2 regions of the Paenibacillus ihbetae genome follow, and region 2 is predicted to be linked to the other one. Evidence: riboswitches for the same ligand, from Rfam matches in the RefSeq annotation. Region 2 holds a riboswitch; the other holds the start of a gene.
The links. Region 2 has a riboswitch for S-adenosylmethionine ahead of metA (homoserine O-acetyltransferase MetA). Riboswitches for the same ligand answer to the same signal wherever they lie in the genome.
Positions count from the first base shown of each region.

Region 1: linked by a shared signal. The riboswitch ahead of BBD41_RS19005 (methionine ABC transporter ATP-binding protein) and the one ahead of metA (homoserine O-acetyltransferase MetA) in region 2 are both predicted to bind S-adenosylmethionine.

Region 1 covers NZ_CP016809.1:4,256,347-4,266,099, reverse strand. Annotated here, with positions in the region: gene BBD41_RS19015 (MetQ/NlpA family ABC transporter substrate-binding protein) at 1-773, opposite strand, end outside; gene BBD41_RS19010 (methionine ABC transporter permease) at 839-1,507, opposite strand; gene BBD41_RS19005 (methionine ABC transporter ATP-binding protein) at 1,507-2,523, opposite strand; SAM riboswitch class I at 2,636-2,784, opposite strand; gene BBD41_RS19000 (Cthe_2314 family HEPN domain-containing protein) at 2,904-3,623, opposite strand; gene BBD41_RS18995 (UbiD family decarboxylase) at 3,675-5,444, opposite strand; gene BBD41_RS18990 (COX15/CtaA family protein) at 5,553-6,527, opposite strand; gene BBD41_RS18985 (thioredoxin family protein) at 6,743-7,087, opposite strand; gene BBD41_RS18980 (DUF2515 family protein) at 7,194-8,612, shown strand; gene BBD41_RS18975 (putative polysaccharide biosynthesis protein) at 8,730-9,753, opposite strand, start outside.
Region 2 covers NZ_CP016809.1:4,580,577-4,590,329, reverse strand. Annotated here, with positions in the region: gene BBD41_RS20620 (trans-sulfuration enzyme family protein) at 1-1,115, opposite strand, end outside; gene BBD41_RS20615 (PLP-dependent transferase) at 1,112-2,296, opposite strand; gene metA (homoserine O-acetyltransferase MetA) at 2,320-3,237, opposite strand; SAM riboswitch class I at 3,371-3,498, opposite strand; gene corA (magnesium/cobalt transporter CorA) at 3,923-4,858, shown strand; gene BBD41_RS20600 (HRDC domain-containing protein) at 5,044-6,057, opposite strand; gene BBD41_RS20595 (ROK family protein) at 6,267-7,148, opposite strand; gene modB (molybdate ABC transporter permease subunit) at 7,245-7,922, opposite strand; gene modA (molybdate ABC transporter substrate-binding protein) at 7,919-8,758, opposite strand; gene BBD41_RS20580 (5'-3' exonuclease) at 8,760-9,623, opposite strand.

The DNA.
Region 1 (9,753 bases), 320 kb from region 2:
GCCTTCGCCAGCTTCTGGATAGCTTCCGAATCCTTGTTGTCCGGGCGAGCTACCAGCAGGTTCGCGTAAGGGTTATCCTTGTCTTCGATAAACAGCGCGTCCTTCGTTGGGTCAAGACCTGCTTCCAAGGCATAGTTCGTGTTGATGACAGCAAGATCAAGCTCATCCAGCATGCGAGGCAGCATGGCAGCTTCCACTTCTTTGAACTCCAGGTTTTTCGGATTTTCCGAAATATCTTTCGCGGTCGCTTCCAGCTTGGTTTCGTCCGCCAGCTTGATAACGCCGTTCTTGGACAGCAGGGTCAGCGCGCGGCCCGCATTGGACGGATCGTTTGGAATGGCGACAACGGCGCCGTCCTTCAGCTCGTCGACCGACTTGATCGTTCTGGAATAAGCGCCCAGCGGCTCAACGTGTACGGCGATAACGGACTCCAGCTTCAATCCGCGTTCCTTGATCTCGTTATCGAGATACGGCTTATGCTGGAAGAAGTTCGCGTCGATCTCCTTGGAGTCGACCTTCGTATTCGGCAGCACGTAATCGGTGAATTCGACGATTTCCAGATTCACGCCTTCTTTTTCCAGCGCAGGTTTGATATGCTCAAGAATCTTTGCATGCGGTGCCGGCGAAGCACCCACCTTAATGGTTACCTTCTCCTGTCCCCCAGCGCCGTTTGTATCCGCAGGCTCCGATGCGTTATCCGCAGGCTTGCTGCCGCAAGCAGCCAGCACCGCGACCAAAGTCAAACTAATGAATGCCAATACCCATTTTTTCATCCTAAAACTCTCCCTCCGAAAATAATTTATCTATATGATGTCTTCCTTGTTGCTCCAGCAATCCGTTATTTTCTTGTAAAATGACGCACCAGCCGGTCCCCCGCCATCTGCAGGAGCTGCACCAGCACAATCATCAAGACAACGGACAAAATCATAATCTCCGTCTCATAGCGGTAGTAACCGTACTTGATCGCCAAATCCCCCAAACCGCCGCCGCCAACCTGGCCGGACATCGCGGTATACGATACGAGCGTCACGATCGTGATCGTCATGCCTGCCAGCAAGCCCGGGCGGGCTTCCGGAAGCAGCACCTTCCACACGATCTGGCTGGTGGATGAGCCCATGGCATGGGCGGCTTCGATGACGCCTTTATCCACCTCGTTCAGCGCCGTCTCCACAAGTCTCGCGAAGAACGGAGCCGCGCCGACGACAAGCGGAGGAATGGTCCCGAGCACGCCGTACGATACGCCGACGATCGACTTCGTAATCGGAATCATGGCTACGATCAGAATGATGAACGGAACCGACCGCAGAATGTTCACGATGAACGACAGGATGGAGTAGCCGAAGCGAACCAGGCCTGACGTTGATCTTGCAGCCATATACAGCAGCACCCCGATCGGGAGACCGATGATGAAGCTGAACAAGGCCGAAGCGCCAAGCATGCGCAGTGTATCCAGCGTGGCCGTGCCAATCTCATTCCAATCCACCTGAGAAAAATCCAGTCCCAGCATCAATGAATCACCTCCACGTCTAATCCTTGATCCAGCAGTCTGCGGATCGTGTCTTCAATCGCGCCCTCGCTGCCTTCAAACCGCACGACCAGCTGCCCGTACGGCGTTTCCTTGATCGTTGAAATGGTTCCCTGCAGGATCGCAAAGTTCACCCCGGTCTCATGGACCGTATGCGACAAGATCGACTCGTACGTCTTCGACCCGAGGAACGTGATCTGCACCGCCTGCGAGGAACCCCCGTCTTGGCCTTGAAGCGCCAATCGCAGTGCATCACCGTTGTCCATCTCCTGACGGATGAACTCCCGCGTAACCTCATGCTTCGGCTTCAGAAACACTTCCGTCACCGGACCTTGCTCCACAATGCCGCCTTGGTGAATGACCGCCACTCTGTCGCAAATGCTCTGAATGACATGCATCTCATGCGTGATCAGCACAATCGTCAGGTTAAACTTCTTGTTAATATCCAGCAGCAGCCGCAGGATCGAATCCGTCGTCTGAGGATCCAAGGCCGAGGTGGCCTCGTCACAGAGCAGCACCTCCGGGTCGCTTGCAAGCGCCCGGGCGATGCCAACCCGCTGCTTCTGGCCGCCCGACAGCTGGGACGGGTACTTGTCCCGATGCTCCGCAAGACCCACCAGATTCAGCAGCTCGCTTACCTTGCGCTCGATTTCCGCCTTCGAGGTCTTGATCAGACGAAGCGGAAAGGCGATGTTGTCATACACCGTTGCCGAGGACAGCAGATTGAAATGCTGAAAGATCATGCCGATCTTCCGCCGCTCAGCCTGCAGCTGCTTCTTTCCGAGGCTCGTCAGGTTGACGCCGCCGACCCACACCTCGCCGGACGTCGGGCGTTCCAGCAAATTCATGCAGCGGATGAGCGTGCTCTTGCCTGCCCCGGAATGTCCGATGACACCGAATATCTCTCCTTTTTCAATCGACAAATTCAATCCGGATAATGCTGTGGTCGTTCGGCCGGCTTTTCCGTACTGCTTCGTCAATTGCTTCAGTTCAATCAAACCGTGATCCCCCTTTTTTCGTGCTAACGTTTCATATCTATTTACCCGCAAAAGAAAAGAGCCACTTTTTGCAGAATCAAAAAGGGCTCTCTTTACATAAAGTCGACGCCTTTTCTCATCTGTCAAAGCAGCCTTTACGTCGCGCTGCTTTGAAGGAATTAGCACCATGTCACTCCATTTGCGTTCATTGCACTTGCAATCAACGCTGGAGCCGGTTGCCGGGCTTCATCGGGCCTGTCCCTCCGCCTCTCTCGATAAGAAAACTCGATATGAAATTTTTTCGTTATATTGATGTGTTTTTCAAATCATATTCATGAATGCAATTGTTAGTATAGTTTTTTTTCGCCCTTTTGTCAAAAGGAATTTCATGGTCGGCTGCGTCAAGCCCGGATCCCGTTCTTCGCCCACATTTGGTTCGTATACCGGTAGGATGCTCTCAGGCTTTGGCACACCATCTCAAGCCCTTGCTCCAGCTCGTCCAAATGCTGCCCGATATCCTCCAGCTCGATCCGCTCCGACAGGCCCTGGTGGCGCTGCCACAGGTCGTCCTGCATTTCCGAATTCATGTAGTGAATCTCGGTGTTGCGCCGTTTCCGTAGCTTGTTCATCGGCGTTTTATAGCGCTCCTTGATGGCCTCCAGCTCTGCGGACAGCTCGCCGTGCGCCTTCAGGAACTTGAACTGGCGAAGCACGGTGAAGTAGGAGAAATGCTCCTTCACCTTCGAGGTGTTCAGATCGTACAGATCGTCAAGCACCGTTCCCAGCTTGTCAAGGATTGAGAATACGCGAATAAATCCGTTCTTATAAAAATAAACATAGCGCCGGTATTCCCCTTGCTCCTCGATCGACATGTCATCCACATATCCCGAATGGACCGATCGGCTGAAGTGCTTCGCTGCATTCCAGCTCTGCTCCAGCTCATCGAGCGAAACGATCAATCCGCGCGTCCATATTTCAAGCTTGCGAAAGTCATGCGTCGGGTCCTGGTTCTTCTCCATTTCCTTCTTCAGCAGCTGGCTGGTCTTGACCATCGATTCGATCGCTTCTTCCAGCAGCCCGTTATTCTGCCGCGGTTGTTCCCCAAGCAACAAACGAAGCATTGGCCGCACCTCCTACTTCAAAATGTCCCTGATTCCTCTAGGATGGACTGGTCATTTGCCGAAATATTCGTTCCAGCGGGCATCCACCGTCTTCACAATATCCTCCCGCGGGAACAGCTCATCCGGGTATCCGGGCTTCATGCGGGCATCTATGACCAGCGGAAGCTTGTACGACAGATGATGATGCTCGATCTCGCTGGCGGCGAAGATATCCGTCGCGGGATTAAAGCGGGTAAATACCGTCCACAAGAACGAAGTTTGCGTGGCTGACGTTGCCTTGGCATCATCAACGACGATTACCATCGGCCATTTCGTGCTGCGGGCATGCATGAACTCCATGACGCGCCGGGCCAGCTCAGGTTCTTTCTCATAGGATGCCCCGGATACGACAAGGCAACCGCCGCAATATGCGACCGCCTGGGAAATTCCCGGAATATCCCCTTCATCGTAGCTTCGCGGCAGCTCGCGGATCGGCTCCCCGATCCCCATCAGCACGGCTTTGCTGCCGTGATTCAGCTTCTGCCCCGTATAATCCAGCGTATCATGCGAGGTTTTATTAAATATGAATAAATCCGTTGCCGGATTAAATCGTTCCAGCACCGCTTCAAGCGTCTCGTTGAAATCCGACAGGTCCAGCGGCCGGTTCGTCAGCATCAGCATTTTGGTGAGCGACAGCTGACCTTCGCCCAGAATCCGGAACGCGGAGACGAGCGCCTCGCGGGAATAGCTCTCCCGAACGACCGCCGCCGTCAGCGCATGGAAGCCGGTTTCCGCATAGGTCCATAGCGAGCGGACCGACGGCATCACCATCGGGAAGGCCGGGGACAGCAGGCGCTGCAAAAACTCGCCCAGGTAGTAGTCCTCTTGCCGCGGCTTTCCGACGATCGTTGCCGGATAAATGGCATCCTTGCGGTGCCACATATTCTTCACGTGAAGCACGGGGAAGTCATGCGCAAGGGAATAATAGCCGTAGTGATCGCCGAAAGGTCCCTCCAGGCGGCGTTCATGCGGCGGCACGATTCCGCTGATCGCGAATTCCGCTTCCGCCGGAATGCGGTGTCCGCCAAGCGGGTTGTCCGTCATCGGCAGCTTGCCGCCCATAATCAGCGAAGCCAGCAGCAGCTCCGGCAGATGCTCGGGCACCGGTGCGATGGCGGATGCGATCAGCGCAGGCGGACCGCCGACGAAAACGGACACCGGCAGCGGCTGATTCTGCTGCTCTGCCTCGAAGTAGTGAAAGCCGCCGCCCTTATGAATCTGCCAATGGATTCCGGTGGTCGAGTCATCATAAATTTGAATCCGGTACATGCCCAGATTATGATCCTTCGGCTTCGATGGGCTCTCGGTATAGACGAGCGGCAGCGTGATGAACGGTCCGCCGTCCTCCTGCCAGCTGGTCAGCCGCGGAAGCTGCTTGAGCGGATTCTCCGTCACCTTCACGCCCATAACCGGCGCTTCTTGCTGAGGCACGGATTTCATCCCGACCTTTAAAATATCCTTAAACAGCCCGCGTTCATTCCACAGCGCGGAAAACGTAGGCGGCAGCAGCTTATCGGTTGCCCCGATGATCGATTTCATCAGCTGCTCCGGCCGCGGACCGAAAGCCATGTCGACCCGGCGCGCGGTTCCGAACAGATTCGTGGCCACCGGAAAAGGCGTCCCCTTCACATTGGTAAACAGCAGGGCCGGCCCTCCCTCTTCAATCACGCGCCGGTGAATTTCAGCCAGCTCCAGATACGGGTCCACCGGTGCTTCAATGACAGCCAGATCATTTTCCTTGCGAAGCGTTTCAAGCCATTGGCGTAGATTCTGGTAAATCAAATGCTCCACTCCTTCGGGTACAACAAAGTCCTCGAGCATGTTTCGCTTCGGGGACTTCGCCTGCACAAATATTAAAACGTTCCATGTTGCATACTGTAGTGACGGGAATTAGCCGGTCTTCTCCCCGCGCAGCTCCAATTCGCCCTGCTGCTCGGCAGATACCGATTCTCTCAGCTGCCAAACCCGGACGCTCAAGTAACTGAGCACGCCGAACAGCGCAGAGATCAGAAGGGTGTGTCCAAGCGCGGAGAATACATATACTTCGTCATTGTGCATCGTGGCCATAATGATGGCTCCGCTGAAAATTTGCAGCAGGCACAGCACCGTTGCCGAAACCCCAAGCATCTGAATTTCGCGGTTGTCCCGGTTTCGCCAATAAGCGAAATGTCCCAATACGGCTACTACGATAAGCAGAAGCAGAGCCGCCACCCGATGCATGAAGGCAATGCCCACGCCGCCGCTGAGCTCCGGAATCACTTCGCCGTTGCAGAGCGGCCAGCCGGAGCAGCCCTCTCTCGAGTCGGTATGGCTCACGAATGCTCCGATATATACCACGATATACGTATAAATCGTCGCCCCCCAGACGAGCCGGCGAAAACCATTGCTGACCCGGGGCAGCCGTTCCGTTCCGAGCGGCACCTTCGCCTTTTCGACCCTCCGCATGCCCAGCGCAAGCATAACCGAGCTTGCAAATGCGATGAGGGAGAAGCCGAAATGCAGCGCCATCACGGCCGCCGACTGAGGCTTGACCACTGCGAGCGCTCCCATAATCGCTTGAACAATCACGAACGCCGATGTCATGACCACATAAGCCATCAGATCCTTGCGGTCACGCTTGTATTTCCAAAATGCGATCAGGGAAGCCAAGGCGGCCAAGCCGGCCATCCCGCTGACAGCGCGGTGCGAGTATTCAATCAAGGAGGAGACGGTGTAAGCGGGAATAAACTTTCCGTTACACAGCGGCCACTCTTGTCCGCAGCCTAGCCCGGAGCCGGTCTTGGTAACGACCATGCCCCCGAAGGTGGCGAAGAACATGACGGCGCATGTTATGTAACTCAGCCATTTTAATTGTTTATCATTCACTAATCTCACCTGCTGCCTATATTCTTAACAATCCGCCATCCATAGTGGATTCCTTATTGCAGTCCAAATTTCATTATACCTGATTATGCCGCAGCGGTCACTTTAACGATTGTGACAAAATGTTCAAAATTAGGAGGAGCTTATTGCCAAAAACAACACCGCCGCCAAGGGGTAACCCGTAGGCGACGGTGCGTTGTGCATCCTTCCCGTTATGCTTACTTATGAATCGTTTCGTACACATCTACCGCACGCTGCAGGAAATCTTCGATTTCCTCGCGGGATTTGCGGAATTTGTTGACGAAGCGGACCAGCTCCCGGCCGTCGGCATAGGCGACGAAGCTGGGGATCCCGAGGATGTTCTGCTGCTGGCTCACGTCGCCGACGGCATCGACGTCAACTTCTACCAGGGTCAGCTGGTTCGAGAACTTCTGCTCCACATCCGGCATGAATGGATCGATAAACTTGCAATCGCCGCACCAGTCTGCTTTGAATACAGCGACCGTCAAGCGCGGAGACTGGATAGCAACCTGAAATTCGGCTTCCGAAGTGATTTTGTCCATGGATGATCTCCCCTTTTCGTCGAAATGGTTCAACTTTAGTGAATCAAAATGTGGAGTGGAAGTCAAATATTCGTGACATACTGACAATACCAAGATAGCAATCGCCATGATGACCAATCGACTAACGGCAGGTGAGAACGGGATGCAGCAAGGCGGCAAAGATAAACAGGCGTGGGCCGGATCTCTTCGCAGATGGGTGTCCACATTGGCGGAAGCCGCAGCGGAAGCCTTGAGCGGAAGGGTGACCTCCTGGGAAATATCCTCGAATCTAAGGGAAAGCCGAAAGCAATGGAGCTGGGACCCGATCGCAGCGCGAGGCCTCCGTTCCGAGCTAAAGCGTATTGTCCGCAGGCAGCAAAAGGAATTAAAAATGAGCGTGAGCCCACCCGCCATGAGCTTACCCTTTATTCGATCCGTGAATACCGCTGAAGGACTTCATGCCAGGGAACAGGAAGTCGTGGAATCCATTCAGAGCACCGTCGAGGATGCCAATCGGAGCAACATCACGCGCACCGAGGCCTACCTTAGCTGCTACGAAGCCTTTCCCGAGCTGCATTGGGCATTTCTTGCCCATATGGTCTCCCGTAATGCCGGCTGGAATATGACTGACCTGCAAGGAGGTCTGCTGTCAGATCTGACGGATTCCGAATTTCAAGTGAATCTGTTCCGTTTTTTAGAGCGATGCAACGCCCTGATCTTTCAGGACGCCTACCCCCAGCTGCTGCTGTACATGCATAGCCGGAAGCTGGGCGAGCCGCTGTTTCATCTCCTGCCATGCTTTCATGTCTCGGCCTTCATGCTCCCCTTCTGGCAGCATTTCTGGCAGGAACCCGATCACGGCGCTATGCTCGCCGTTGCCCTCATCCTAAATGAACAGAATTACATTGAAGGCCGGGTTGCCCAGGATCCGTATTTTCGCTCCCGGGTTCTGAAGCATCCGTATTTTCGTTTGCACGAACTTGCGAGATTCAACCAAATTTTATTCCCGCTTGGGCAGACAGAAGCCGTTACCCGGGGCGTGGATCCATTTGGTACAAGCCATAAGCTCCCGCTGCGGCCGCTAGCGGGGCTCACCATTCCCAGATTCGACAGCTTGACGGCTCGGATCAAAGCCGGTAAATCACTCTACGGTCTGCTTTTCGGTTACGAGGAGGTGCACCGGCGCGCACTCGCTTTTGCCAGATCAACCCCCCACCGGGGATCGCGTTCCGAATATTGGCCGGCGCTGTTCACCGCGGACAAACAGGAGGCCATCAACAGCGGGAAGGAGAGCAGCGTACTGATGGAATCCGAGTGGCTCCCTTCAGGCAATCGCCTGTACAGCCCTGCACTGGAATCCGTCTGGCAGGATACGCCCGCCGGCCCGATTCCGCGGTATGATTGGTATCGCAGCTCGGCCAAGCTTCGGCATTTTCGTGAACCGGACCGGCCGCTGCTGTTGGATATGACCCACGCGCACCGGGCCCAGCTGGAGAAGACGGCCATGGCCCACGATGTCTCTCATATGAAGCAAGCAAGGCCTTGATCACCAAAAAAAGGACTGCTCCGATCCTTGGATCCGAACAGTCCTTTTGCTTAAAACATTTTCTCTATCGATCGTATAGCCGCAATGCGTATAACCGCAAAGCGCAAAACCGCAAAGTTATCCCCGTTCCCGCATCCGTGAAGGCGCCAGTCTCATCAGAGGACGGAATACCTTCTGCAGCGGACGCGGATAATTACCTAGCTCGGACTGGCGAATGACGCCGAACACGACGAGCAGCACGAGATAAATCACGACGACGGCAATGCCAACAATAATGCATGTTAACAGGAATGCCAATCGTGCCGGAATGACCTCAACCAATTGGATGCCCGCTTGGTTCAATCCGTAGCCGATTCCCGCTGCAGCCACGACGGTACATAGGAATCCCAGCCAGCGGCTTCCCAATATCGAGAACGAAACGATCGTTTTAATCGACCGGATGTTAAGCAGCGTGATGACCAGGAAGCAAAGCGCCGTACTTCCAATGATGCCGTAGATGCCGAACAGGGGAGCCAGAAGGAAGCTGGAGGCCAGCTTGACGGCAACGCCGATTATCACGTGAACCATGGACAGCTTGGCCTTTCCAATCCCGAGCAAAATCGAGTTCGTTGTCATCATCGTAATCTGGAAAATGGTGCCGAACGTCAAAAATGCGATGATTCCGCTCCCGCCCAGCGAGCTGAACAAAAGACCGTTCACCGAATAGGCCGCTACACCCAGCGCGATAACCACCGGCATGCCGGTCAAAATCCCGATCCGCATGGCAAGCGTTACTTGGCGCTCCAAATGCTCTTGGTCACGTCTGGCGAACGCTGCCGATATGATCGGAATCAGCGATGTGCTGAGGGCAATGGCCAGAATCGGCGGGATGCCCGCCACGCTCTGCGCCCGTGTCCCCAGAACGGCGAGCGCCTCGGTCGCCTGCGCCGCGCCAATCTCGCCCGTCAGGAGCGGCTTGACGATGGAGCCGTCAATGAAGTTGACCGCCGGGACCGCCAGAGAGGACAGCACGATCGGTATCGATAATGTAAAAATAGCCTTGTAGATGCCGCCGAGCGGAATCGAACGGTCTGCCGAAGGCAGCTTCTGCTCCCGGTCGCTCCGGCGGAGCTTCGCGGCGAAATACAGCATGACCGCGAAG
Region 2 (9,753 bases):
CGAACCTGCTCGCCCATCGCCGCATGGGACATCATGGCCGGATAGGACAGAATGCTCTCCACCGCTCCCAGGCTGACCGCCACCAGCGGCAGCTTCACTTGGTTCAGCACCTGCTTCGCCCGCTCCCCGGAACCGACGTCAAACGAGATGACCGCCCCATAGCCGCTCGATTGCTTCTCGTGAATCTCGCGCCCCGGATGATTCAAGAGACCCGGATAGTAGACGCGCTCGATATCGCTTCTTCCTTGCAGCCATGCCGCCAGCTTGGCTGCACTCTCTTCGGAATGAGCCATCCGCGCGCCTAGCGTCTTCATCCCCCGCATGAGCAGCCATGAATCCTGAACGCCAAGCACCGTGCCAAGCCCGTTCTGGAGCTGCTTCAGCCGCCCGGCCAGCTCTTCCGTTCTGGCAACCGCGAGGCCTGCGAGAACGTCGCTGTGTCCCCCCAGAAATTTGGTGGCGCTGTGAATGACGATGTCAACGCCGAATTCGATCGGCCGCTGATAGTACGGGGTCATAAAGGTATTATCAAGAAGCGTAAGCAGATCATGCTCCTTCGCCCAATCGGTCACTGCTCCGATATCCGTAATGTTCAGCGTCGGATTGGACGGCGTCTCCATATAGACCGCCTTCGTGTTCGGCTTAAGGGCCGCCTTCACCTGTTCAAGATCGGTCATGTCCACGAAGGTGCTTTCAATGCCCATCCGGTTCAGGATGCTGGTTAACAGCCGATAGGTTCCTCCATACACGTCCTCCGTAACGATCATATGATCGCCTGCCGACAGCAGCATGAACGAGCTGGATATCGCGGCCATGCCGGAAGCGTACGCGAACCCCCGAACACCGCCTTCAAGCAATGCGATATAATCCTCGAGCGCTTGGCGGGTCGGGTTGCCGGATCGGCTGTAATCATGAAGCGGAGGCTGGTAGATATCCTCGTGGTGAAAGGTCGATGCCTGATAGATCGGCACACTGGATGCCCCGGTCGCCCGGTCGATCTCCCCGCCGAAATGAAGCAGCTTTGTCTCGAAGCGGAGCGGGTCCGCATCCCGTCCTTTCGGTCCGGAATGCGTCCGCCCCTTCTCGCCAATGCGCGCAGCTTTGTCGATGCTCATCCCCGTACGCCTCCTTCCACTTCGGCCACGGCCGCGTTCAAGGCCGCATCCAAATCAGCGATCAGATCATCCGCATGCTCGATGCCGACCGAGAAACGCAGCAGCCGGTCATCTACCCCGACGGCCTCGCGAATCTCCACCGGAATATCCGCATGCGTCTGCACCGCCGGATAGGTCATGAGCGATTCGACGCCGCCGAGGCTTTCGGCGAAGGCTATCAGCTTGATATGTCGCAGTACGGGCTCTACGTAACGGGCATCTTTCACTTTGAAGGAGAAGATGCCGGTATTTCCGCTGGACTGCCGGTTCTGAATCTCATAGCCCGGGTGCTCAGGCAGCGCAGGGTAGAACACCTCCGCGATCGCCGGATGGGTTGTCAGAAAGCGGGCGACTGCAGTCGCGTTGCTTTGGTGCCGGTCCATGCGGAGCGCCAGCGTCTTCATGCCCCTCATCAGCTGATAGGAATCGGATGGGCTTAGCACCGCGCCGATGGAATTGTGCAAAAAGGCGATTTCTTCGGACAGCTCCCTGCCTTTCGTAACGATAAGCCCGGCCAGCACGTCATTATGGCCGCCCAAATACTTGGTGGCGCTATGTATGACGATATCCGCTCCAAGCTCGATCGGACGCTGGAAGTAGGGCGTCAGCAGCGTGTTGTCCACAATCGTGATCAGACCATGATGTCTGGCCCATGTACAGACCGCTTCAATATCCGTGATCATCATCAGCGGGTTGGTCGGCGTCTCGATAAACACCGCCCTCGTATTCGGCTTGCGGGATTGCTCCAGCGCGTCCAGGTCATTCGTGTCGACATACGTTGCGCTCACGCCGAACTTGGACATGATTCGGTCCAGCAGCCGATAGGTTCCGCCATAGAGATCCAGCGATACGATCAGGTGATCGCCTTGGCTGAACATGGCAAATATCGTCTGCAAGGCCGCCATGCCCGAGCTGCAGGCAAAGCCCGCGTCGCCGGACTCCAGTTCGGCGATCGATTCCTCCAGCACTTGCCGGGTCGGATTTTTCGTGCGGATATAATCAAAGCCCGTGCTTTGCCCAAGCTTCGGATGACGGTATGCGGTGGCCTGATAGATCGGGAACGTCACGGCTCCGGTCACCGGCTCATTCACCGATCCGATTTGCGCCAGCCGGCTCTCGATATTCAGCGGTTTTCTCTCCATTACAACTTCCTCCTTGGCGGCTTCTATATTTGTGGACCGATATCATATGGAGTTTCTTGATATACATAGTAATTGAGCCAATTCGTAAACAATAAGTTAGCATGGGCCCGCCAGATCGAAGGAGGATTGCGGGTCGGATCATCATTCGGATAATAATTGCGCGGCAGCGCAATATCCAATCCCTTCGCGATATCCCGGTCATATTCCCATTTCAGGGAATCCGGATCATATTCCGAGTGACCGGTGGCGAATATTTGCTTGCCGTCCCTGCTTGCTACCAGGTAGATGCCTGCCTCCTCGGACTCCGACAGAATGACCAGGTCATCGATGCCCGCAATGTCCTCGCGCCGGACCTCGGTGTGGCGGGAATGCGGAACGAAGAACATGTCGTCGAAGCCGCGAAGCAGCTTGGTACAGGGCTCGCTGACCGTATGGGAAAACACGCCGAAGCACTTCTCTTCCAAGCTGTATTTCGGCACGCCGTAATGGTAGTACAAGCCGGCCTGGGATGCCCAGCAAATATGCATGGTCGAGGTCACATGCGTCTTGCTCCATTCGAAAATTTCGGTGAGCTCCTCCCAATAATTGACCTCTTCGAATTCGAGCTGCTCCACCGGAGCACCGGTGATAATCATGCCGTCAAAGCGGCGATTCTTCACTTGCTCGAACGTTTTGTAGAACGACTTTAAATGCTCAGCCGACGTGTTCTTCGATACATGGGAGCTTGGGTGCAGCAGGACAACATCAACCTGGAGCGGCGAGTTCCCGATCAGCCGGAGCAGCTGGGTCTCCGTCGTTTCCTTCGTCGGCATAAGATTCAGAATCGCAATCCGCAGCGGGCGGATATCCTGGTGAAAGGCATGACTTTCATCCATAACAAAAATGTTCTCTCCCGCCAGCACTTCTTTGGCCGGCAGGGCATCAGGGATCTTAATAGGCACCTTTAGCTCACTCCTTCAAAAATATGTAGTGGTACATCCGCTGCAGCTTGAGTAAGAGCGCTTCGACTGTATAAACGCAAGAAGACCTTTCTCGGTCGAGAAAGGTCGTCGTATACATTACTACAATGCTCCTCTCTCATCTGCCAGGCTATACGTTCCATCATGGATTGTCGTACAACCTGCAAGAATTAGCACCGTGCGATATTGCCGCCGGTTGCCGGGTTTCATAGGGCTAGTCCCTCCACCTGCTCTTGATAAGATTTCGCTGTATTTAGTTGTGTTGTTATATTGATACTTACTTTATATCATCCGTATATTTTCGTCAAGCATCTTTTCAAGCGAGCCGTCACATTACATCCCTTTCTCAATACCCTGTATTAACGCCTTCCGTTTGGCCCGATTACGGCTTGAAAGCTCCTAAACCCGGCGTTATACTAGACAAGTGCTATTTAGCCCCATGACGAAAGAGGTGAAACATGAAAATGGACGGTGACCCGAGCCAGAACGTGGAAGCGAAGGATGCACAACCGCATAGGACCAGGATCAGCTTACCGGCAGAGGGCAGCGTTATTTTTCATGCGCTTTTGTCATAGTTCTCACTTGGAGAAGACCAACAAAGCCCGTACACCGGCTAAGCTGATATCCTGTGCCTTGAATGTTCGAATGAAGAAGGAGTGATATCAGAATGAAAATCCGGTTGGTTGATGCGGGTGTATTTACCCCTGTTGATGATATCCAGATGACGCTGACGCCACCGGCCAGCGGCTTTTACTGGCTGGATGCGGATGTCGATGATTTAGCCGAGCTGCAGCCGCTCTTCTCCCTGCATGATCTTGCGGTGGAGGACTGCCTGAGCGAAGAGGAGCAGCGTCCGAAGATCGAAATATATGAAAACCATTATTTTATCGTTGTAAACAGCATTCGTTTTGATGATGAGGAAATTTTCCTCCGTGCCCTGAATATTTTCCTGGGCAGACATTTCATTATCACCGTGACGAAACAGAAAATTCACGAGCTGCGTACCGTCAAGCCCCTGCTATGGGAAGACGAGGTCAGCACGCCCGACCGGTTCCTCTACCTGCTGATCGACTTGGTTACGGACAATTACTTTTCGGTCGGCGACCGGATCGAAGCCCGGATTGAGAAGCTAGAGGAAGACATTCTTATTCATACCAAGAAGACGCATCTCAGCGAAATTATCGGCCTGCGAAGCGAGATCCTGTGGCTGAAGAAGGTGCTGGGACCGCAGAAGGAAGTTATCAATACGCTTAACAAAAAGGATCTTCGGCTGATCGACGACCAGCTGCAGAAATATTTCAGCGATATTTATGAGAATGCCGTGAAAATTTCGGAAACGTTCGAAACCTACCGCGATTTGATGGGCAACCTGCGGGAAGCGTATCAGTCTAGCATTGCGAATCGTGCCAACGAAATCATGCGTGTTTTTACCGCCATTACGACCATCTTCATCCCGCTGACGCTGATCACAGGCATCTACGGGATGAACTTCGACAATATGCCGGAACTGCATTGGGAATATTCGTATTACGTTGTGATCGGCGTCATGGTATTTGCCGGCCTGCTGATGTTTTATCTGTTCCGGAAAAAGGACTGGATTTAAATTACAGAGCATAGGTATAGCAGCATGTTATTAAAGAGGAGGCGTCCCTTGAGATCATTCGATCTTGCGGGGCTCCTCTTTTTCTATGCGAAGAGATGCTTCGTGCGCAGCTATCGTTCATAAAAAACTGCCCCACAGTAGATGCTCTACTCATGGGACAGCGCGATTCTGCAGTATACCTAGCCTTACCCGGCACTCGCTTGCCGGGATTCCTCTCGGCGGAAGCGGATCCGGATCAGACGCAGCCGCTCATACAGCTTCTCCGTTCCGCCAACCTCCTCTCCCCCCTTCTCCTGACCGTATACGCGCTGAAGAACCGGCTTGAGAAACGTGTCGCCAAGCTCCTCGAAAGCCTTCCATACCGCTGCCTGCTCCGCGTCCGGCACGGTGCCCAGCTCGGCTTGCACCAGCTGTTCGGTGTCGTAGCCTTCCTTCTCAAGCCCCTCCAGCTGCTCGATCAGATCGCGGCGGGACAGCGACGTACGCTCTTCCAGCTGCTCCAGCGTCGCTCCTTCAGCTATGCCAAGCAGCATCGAGCGGCGGATCCGGTACCGCTCCAGCTCCTGCTTGTATTTCTCCTCCTTCTGCTTGTACAACCAGGAGACGAACACATCCTCCGGGAGCCGGTCATAAACCCAATCCAGCGGGAAGGTTGTCGCGCGTTCCACCTTCGCCGTGATCTCAAGCCACTCCGCCCCGTGCTCGGAAGCTTTGGCAGGCCCGATTCCGGGCAGCTGCAGCAGCTCTTCCTCGGTCTGGGGCACGAACGCGCTGATCAGCCGCAGCACCCGGTTGCTGGCGATAAAGTACGGAGCCTTCCGCCCGGAAGCCGCCTTCCGGCGCCGCCAGGCGCACAGCTCGGTATACAGCTCCTCCGAGCCGTACAGCTCGCTGTAGCATTGAAGCTTCTGCACATGGAGATTCCTGCCGCCGATCTCCCCGGACTCGTTAAAAATCCCTTCGATGATCGGACGATACCCCTCCGCCAGCTTCCTGGCCAAGTGGTGGCGGTATACGCAGAGGAGCTCATTCCACGAGCCTCCTTCATACCAGTCGTCATCGGCGGCCTCGCCCTCGGGGTCGATGTCCCGCCAGCCTAGGCTCCAGACGCCCTCCTCCTCTCCGATCCATACCTGCGCGAAGCTCGAGTGCCCCTGCTCGTCCGTTTTGCTCATCTGATTCATGAACACGATTTGCATAACTCCTGTCTACCTCCCGTTATCACATTCTTTCAGTACAACCTCATGCAACGCAAAAAAGCACCCCAACTCCGCCGCAGCGTCGTTAAGGGTGCTTCCCGTTTCACTATGTTATACTGTTGGCTATATAGTACCATATTTTGTAACGGGAGCCAACAGGTTTTATAAAGATCTATCCGTTTACAGTCAGAATATCCTCCGGCTTATGGTTACTTCTCGGCAAGAGCGAGCTTGGCAAGCGCCAGCGCGCCGCACAGTCCCGCGTTATCGCCCAGCTGCGGCGGCACGATAAACTGATCGATGTTCTCGCGCAGGCTTGGATGGTGCACGTAGCCGGCCAGCAGCTCTTGAAGCTTGGTACGGATCATCGGAAACAGCTGCTCCTGCTTCATGACGCCGCCGCCCATAACGATCCGCTGCGGAGAGAGAATCAGCACATAGTTCATCAGCGCTTGAGCCAGATAGTACGCTTCCATTTCCCAAGCCGGATGGTCCGGTGTCAGTTCCGCCCCCGGAACTCCCCAGCGTTTGCCGAGCGACGGTCCTGCAGCAAGCCCTTCGAGACAGTCTGCATGGTATGGGCATGTGCCTTCATATCGATCCTCCGGATGGCGGCGGACATAGATGTGACCCATCTCCGGATGGGACAAGCCGTGGATCAGCTCGCCGGATACAACAGCGCCTGCTCCGACACCCGTGCCGATCGTAATGTACAGGCAGCTGTCCAAGCCTTGGGCTGCCCCCCAGGTATATTCGCCAAGCGCGGCTCCGTTAACGTCCGTGTCAAAGCCGATCGGAACTTCGAACCGCTCCTCCAGCGCTTTAACGATATTATAGTTGCTCCAATGCGGCTTAGGCGTCGTCGTTATGCAGCCATATGTAGGGCTGCCCTTCACCGGATCGATCGGCCCGAACGAACCTACGCCGATCGCTTCAATATCCTTGTCCGCAAAAAAGCTGAAGACGTTCGCCATCGTCTCCTCAGGGGTGGTAGTCGGGAAGCTTACCCGTTCCACGACCGTTCCGTCCGCGGTTCCAACGCCGCAAACGAACTTTGTTCCTCCTGCCTCAATAGCTCCAAGTAAACTCATGCTATTCATCCTCTCCACGTGTGCTCTCTTTCTCTTGGGTTGTTGTTAAACAAGCTCTATTCGTCAGCATATGGAAACATTCTTCTTCCGTCAAGCCTAATCGCGCTTGCGCGGACCTCGCCCCGTTCCCGAAGCTGCAAGCAGCAGCCAGGAAAAGAGGACGATCATGCCGGTCCAGGCCCAGGCGAGCCGGCTGTCACCGTTGCTTACAGCAACATAGATCGCTGTGGGCAGCGTCTGTGTCACCCCGGGAATGTTCCCTGCAACCATCCATGTCGCGCCGAATTCGCCCAGTCCCCTGGCAAACGCCAGAATATAGGCCGAAACCGCGGCCCGCCGCACGAGCGGCAGCGTAATCCAGCGGAACACCTGCCATTCGCCGGCTCCGGCCGAGCGGGCCGAATCCTCAAGCTCGTCATCCACCGATTCGAACCCGACGCGCATGCTTTGATAAACAAGGGGGAACGAAACCACGATCGCCGCGATGACGGCGGCCCCCCAGCTGAATACAACGGGCCTTGCGAACAGCCATTCCGCTGCCGTCCCTACCCAGCTATTCCTGCCCAATATAACAAGCAGAAGAAAGCCGACAACCGTCGGCGGCAGGACGAGCGGAAGCATAAGCAGCGTTTCGACCGCGGTCTTGCCGGCAAAGCGGCGCCTCGACATCCAACGCGCTGCCGCAGTACCCAGTATAAACGTAATCATGCTGGAGAGCAGTGATGTTTTTATCGACAGCCATACCGGCATCCAGAACATCTCGGCTTCCGTCACGGCGATTCCTCCACCACGTCAAAGCCTGCGTTCTTAAATATCGCCTTCACTTCCGGTGATTTCATAAAAGCCAGCAGCTCGCTTGCCTCCTCCGGATGCTTGGCCTGTACCGGCACAGCGGCGGGGTACTCGATCGGCTGATGCAGCCCCGGGTCGATTTCCAGGGACAGTACGGCTTTCGACGAATGGGTAACATCCGTTTTGTAGACGAATCCCGCATCCGCGTTACCGGACTCCACATAAGCCAGCACTTGCGACACATCCTTGCCGTACACGGCTTTGGACTCCACCTCGTTCCACAGCCCTTCATGCTGAAGCGCTTCGGCCGCATACTCGCCGGCCGGAACGGTATCCGGCTGGCCGACCGCCACAATCCGGACATCCGGCCTCAGAAGCTCGTCCAGCTGTTTAATGGAGGGCTCCGGTCCAGGCTCGATCAGCACAAGACTGTTCCGGAACATCAGCTGAACCGAGCCGGCTTTTACCATTCCCTTATCGACTAGGCGATCCATGGGCTCCACTGCGGCGGACACGAATAAATCGACGGGGGCTCCTTGCTCCAGCTGCTGGCCCAGGGAACCGGAGCCGCCGAAATTGTACCGGATCCGGATATGGGGATGCTGCTCCTCGAACAGCCTCCCTGCTTCCTCCATGCTGTCCTTAAGGCTTGCGGCTGCCGATACCAGGAGCTCCACCGGTTCTTCCCCGCTGGAGGCCTTGCCTTGAACGTCATTCCCCGAAGGACGATCGGAAGCGCAGGCTGATACAAGAAGCAGCATCGCTAACAGCGCAAGGATCATCATCCCCCGTTTCGGGAAGGTTCCGCAGCCGGCCATGTCAGGAAACCACCGCAGCGCCGATCAGATGGCTGAGGCTCTTCATCTCAAGCTCTTCGAGCTTCTGCAAGGCACGTTCAGGATCGACCGCCAAGCGGCATAAATCCAGCTCGCATTCCATCGGAACCTCGCAGTGGATCTCGGCAAGCTGGCGGGACAGATGAAGCATGTCCAGGTCGGCTTCGATCTTGCTTCGAACTCCCTTCGTCAGGGAATCCAGATTTTCAAGAATCCCTTCCACCGATTCATACTCCTGAATCAGCTTGACCGCCGTCTTCTCGCCGATCCCGCGCACGCCCGGATAGTTGTCGCTGGTGTCGCCCATAAGCCCCTTCACATCGATGACCTGCTTCGGCAGGAGGCCTTTCTCTGCATATAACGTTTCCGGAGTATATACCATATAATTGCCGTGGCCTTTTTTCATAATAATGACGGAGGTGGACTCATTGACAAGCTGCAGCAGATCATGGTCCCCCGACAAGATCATCACCTTCATGTCACCGCCGAACCTCCGGGACAACGTTCCGATGCAATCATCGGCTTCGTAGCCTTCGACTCCCAAATTCGGCATGCCGAGGCATTCGGTCACTTCACGTACGAGGGAAAACTGAGGGATCAAGTCATCCGGCGCATCCGGACGGTTGCCCTTGTACATCGCAAACTGCTCCGAACGGAACGTTTTCGATCCCATATCCCAGCAGCAGGCCACATGGGTCGGATTGAATTTATCGATTGCATCCCATAAATAACGCAGGAATCCGTAGACTGCATTCGTAGGCAGACCGGATTTCGTACGGCGAATGTATCCGCTGGATGCGGTAGCATAATAAGCTCGAAATAATAAAGCCATCCCGTCTACGAGCATTAAGGATGGTTGTTGATGGGGTATCACGTAATATCGCTCCTAACTATATGCTTCTGTCATGCATTGGTTACCATTATGATTCCTTGCCATTATACCATATCAGCCCCGGATCTTGGGGCTCCTATCAAGG